One region of the Lysinibacillus sp. FSL L8-0126 genome, then DNA from elsewhere that is predicted to be linked to it. Evidence: riboswitches for the same ligand, from Rfam matches in the RefSeq annotation. Region 1 holds a riboswitch; the other holds the start of a gene.
What was found. A riboswitch is a leader RNA that binds a small molecule or an ion and turns the genes downstream of it on or off. The one in region 1 is predicted to bind thiamine pyrophosphate.
Positions count from the first base shown of each region.

Region 1 (2,209 bases):
AAAATGTGTATAAAGGAAATTCTCTTGATGATGAAATAAACACCACTGTGCCATAATTGAACCACCACGTGACACAATGCCTGTTACACGATTTGCTGTAAGAGGTACATAGCGTAAAAGAACACCCGCATGTATCGTGAAATAATCAACCCCCTGCTCTGCTTGCTCAATGAGCGTATCACGATAAACTTCCCACGTTAAATCCTCGGCTATGCCATTTACTTTTTCTAAAGCCTGATAAATGGGCACCGTTCCCACTGGCACTGCAGCATTTCGAATAATCCATTCTCTCGTTGTATGAATATGTTTACCAGTCGAGAGATCCATAATATTATCGGCACCCCAGCGTGTAGCCCATGTCATTTTCTCAACTTCTTCTGCTATTGACGACGACACCGCGGAATTTCCAATGTTTGCATTGATTTTCACATGGAAGTTACGACCAATAATCATCGGCTCTGCCTCAGGGTGATTAATATTAGAAGGCATAATAGCCCGACCTGCTGCAATTTCTGAACGAACAAATTCAGGATCCATGTTTTCACGTATCGCCACAAACTCCATTTCCGGCGTTATCATTCCATTTCGTGCATAGTGAAGCTGTGTTACATTTTTACCCCTTTTTGCACGTAAAGGCTTCCGCTCCAATTCAGGGAAAACATTTTCTTGAATGCGCGGATCATCAACACGACGAAAACCGTTATCCTCAGGTTTAATCGTACGCCCCTCATATTCCTCAACATCTCCTCTTTCTTCTATCCATGCACGTCGCAAAGTAGGCAGACCCTTTGTAATATCAATGTGATAATTCGGATCTGTGTATGGACCACTCGTATCATATACTCGAATAGGGGCATTTTTTTCATCCCCAAAGCTACCAGTCGTTGGGCTTAATGCGATTTCACGCATAGGTACTAAAATATCTGGACGTGATCCTTCCACATACACTTTTTTGCTTCCTTCAAAGCTAGACATAATCGTAATGTTCTTTTCACTAACTACTGACATGAGCTACTTCTCTCCCTTAAATGTAATTTGATACAAGGACCGAAAATCTAGCTCACTCCAACAAATAAAGAAAGGCCGAATCCAAAATATTTTTTTGGATCCGGCCATGAATGTAAAGGTCTAGTAATTGCACACGACATACGATGCAATAGCTTCTTAACTTTCCCACGCTGGTATGAGCCAGATCAGGTCCAAAGGGTCAAGAAACTTCTAAGCGTTTCCCTCTCAGCCTGACTCATCAGACTCCCCTAGTTAATACTATTTAGTTTGATGCTAGTGTAGCAGATATTTCTAAGAGATGGAAGTTTTCCATTCAATATTTTAAAATTTTCATCCAACTAAGTAAATAATACTTCCGCAAGATAAATCACGATCGTTACTGTTAGACAGCTCACAATGGTTGAAAATAAAACAGTTTGCGCAGCTGTAGCTGATTCCACATCGTATTCTAATGCTAGACTAGAGCTATTGCGAGATGTTGGGAAGGCACTGGCTATAAACAGAGATTGTGCGACAACTCCATCTAACCCCAATACATAAATAATGACCAATGCTACAGCTGGTCCGATAACTAATCTTGTAAAACAGCTAACAAAAACAGTTTTATTAAACATAGATTTGATTTCAAGCTGTGATAATTGTGCGCCTAATGTAATTAAGGCTACAGCAATAAATCCATCTGCGACATGCTCTACAGGTATTTTGATAAACTGCGGTATACCAATATTAAAATAGTTCATAGCGACACCAATAATTAGCGCATGAATAATGGGCATTTTAAAGAAATCTTTGATGATTGTCATACCCGATTTCGTAGAGGAAATTAAATTGTACAAACCATATGTATAAGTTGTCATATTTTGAAATATAACGAGCATGACCTGAATGGCTACACCAATAGGTTGTGTTACAAAAATCATTTGGGCCACTGGAATACCATAATTTCCAGAGTTAATGAGCACAACACTATTTTTAAAGACGGCTGCCTCCGTTTTGGCCAAACCAAGCCCTTTCGCTAAAAAATGACTGAGTATCATTTGACTCCCAATAAAAAGCACAATAAATAACCCGACTTCTCCCAGAACAGACAGCTCTACACGTGTTTCATATAAATTCACAAAAACAGCGGCTGGCATAAAGCAATATGTAATAAGCTGAGACAATGCTTTTAAGTTAAAACGAAATTTCTTTTGTAGTATAG
Region 1 covers NZ_CP152028.1:1,270,309-1,272,517, forward strand. The annotation lists gene thiC (phosphomethylpyrimidine synthase ThiC) at 1-1,008, opposite strand, end outside; TPP riboswitch at 1,154-1,268, opposite strand; gene MHI34_RS06160 (AEC family transporter) at 1,347-2,209, opposite strand, start outside.

Region 2 (2,209 bases), 930 kb from region 1:
CTCACGTTCAACTGCCTTACCAATTTGATTTAATTTAGACCCAGCCTTTACCTTTGTCATTGCTCGATCAAAGGCGCTTTTGGCAACGCGACATAGCTTTTCTTTGTCCTCATAGCCATCACCAACCACAAATGAAATACCAGTGTCAGCAAAGTAGCCATTTAATGAACCAGAAACATCGATATTTACAATATCCCCTTCTTGAATAACACGTTTTCCGGGGATACCATGCGCCACTTCTTCATTGACACTAATACATGTATACCCTGGGAAATCATATTCTCCCTTTGGACCAGATATCGCGCCAGCCTCTGCAAACATACGGCCAGCAATTTCATCTAGCTCCAATGTTGTAACACCTGGTTTTGTGGCAGCTTTCATCGCTTCACGAATTTCAGCACAAATGCGTCCTATTTTTTTAAAAGCTTCAATCTCTTCTTGCGTTTTTACAATCATGTATAACGTCCCTTTCATCTAATATCTATACTTTAATATAACATAACTTGTTATGCGTATAACGATAAACGCTTTAAATATTGTATGCTTCCTTACTTTGCGAAGTGCGCAAAGAGTTATTTGCGACAAAAAAGCCCCTTCACAAATGTGAGGGGCATGTTTTATGCTTTTCTTTGCATTAATTGTGGAGCAGCTGTGAATAAAAGAACGCCTACAATTGCCGTTAAAATAGTTGCTGGTAGCATATATGTACCATTATAGATGATGGAATAGATCCATGCATTTTGATCGCCAGCATATTCTGCAAAAAATACAGCGCCAGCCGTCGTGTGGGCTGCATATCGTAAAAAGCCCGCAAGTACCGTACCTAATATAATGTAAAGTGCCATTTTTGTTTTGTTGGCATTTTTGGCAGCCGCCAACACGGGTCCACGCACAACCGCCGCTAATCCTACAACTGTGAAAGCAACACCATAATCAAGGAATCCTTGTAGCCAGTGCACAATCGTAGCACCAAACATGGTTTGCATTACACCTACGAGTAATCCAGTTGTTAGCCCAGCTACTAAGCCCCAGCGAAATGCTATTAACATAATAGGTACCATGACTAGACTAACAGAGCCACCTTGTGCCCATACTTTAAAGGAAACCTGATCAAGCACAAGACCGATTGCTGCAAATATCGCAATCTCCACAAGCATTAATAGTCTTTTTTTGTCCATATATATTCTCTCCTTTGTTCCGATGTAGGATACAAGAGCAGGAATAGAAATGCGCTGATATGTCTCTTTCTGACACCTTTTTATTCCCTCAAGAATGAAAAAACGATGCCAGGACAGAGCCTCACATCGTACTAGTGTCGGTTTCTATCCACATCCCTACGCAAGCGTTAACTTACAGGTTCAAAGAGTCAAGGCATTACGTGCCCAGTCTCAGCTGACATCATCAGCTCCCCTTGTGGTCGTTACATCTGAATTTATTTGAACATTCTCATTGTACGCAAAGGATAGAAGGATTACAACCTCTTCCATATATTATTTTTTTGAAACTTTGCTGTTTTTCATGCGTAAATATTAAAAAAGGAGGTACAACTATGGAGAACCAAAAAATTTTATCTGCCTTTAGTTATTTAAGTATTTTCTTCGCCCCTTTTATCGTCCCATTAATTGTGTACATTATTACGAAAGATAGTGACGTAAAAAGACATTCAATTCGTGCACTTATCTCTCATTTAATTCCTTTTGTTTTCGGCATTCTGTTCTTTATTGTCTTTGTTTTTTCTACATTTAATTTGGATCCAACGTCCGGCAATAATACGATGTTGATTATTTGGTTCGTTTCGTTTGCCATTTATGCCATCATCTCACTAGGAATTGTAATATGGAATATTATTCAAGCTGTTCGTGTTATTCGTTAATGTTTCATTTTTAAGCGAAACAGGTAGTAGTAATTGTAAAAGGAGCTGTTTTTGAATGAAAGTATCAAATGTTGTGAAAACCGCCGTAAAATTAGCACCTATTGTTATTCCTATCGTGAAAAAAGTAATGGCTGCAAAAAAAGGGACAACGCCTACAGCCACCCCTCGAAAAAAATAAACAGCAGGCGTATTCCCTTGTTTTGGAAATACGCCTTTTATTTATTTCACTTCAAAGTGGGTTTGACTATGTCCATTCAATGTTTTTTCTACATGTAAGACCGCTGGCATCGCTGATTTTAATTCAGGCACATGAGAAATCACGCCAATCATACGACC
Region 2 covers NZ_CP152028.1:2,203,279-2,205,487, reverse strand. The annotation lists gene map (type I methionyl aminopeptidase) at 1-456, opposite strand, end outside; gene thiT (energy-coupled thiamine transporter ThiT) at 618-1,178, opposite strand; TPP riboswitch at 1,315-1,422, opposite strand; gene MHI34_RS10700 (DUF4870 domain-containing protein) at 1,550-1,873, shown strand; gene MHI34_RS10695 (hypothetical protein) at 1,929-2,051, shown strand; gene MHI34_RS10690 (SMC family ATPase) at 2,093-2,209, opposite strand, start outside.
Region 2: linked by a shared signal. The riboswitch ahead of thiT (energy-coupled thiamine transporter ThiT) and the one ahead of thiC (phosphomethylpyrimidine synthase ThiC) in region 1 are both predicted to bind thiamine pyrophosphate.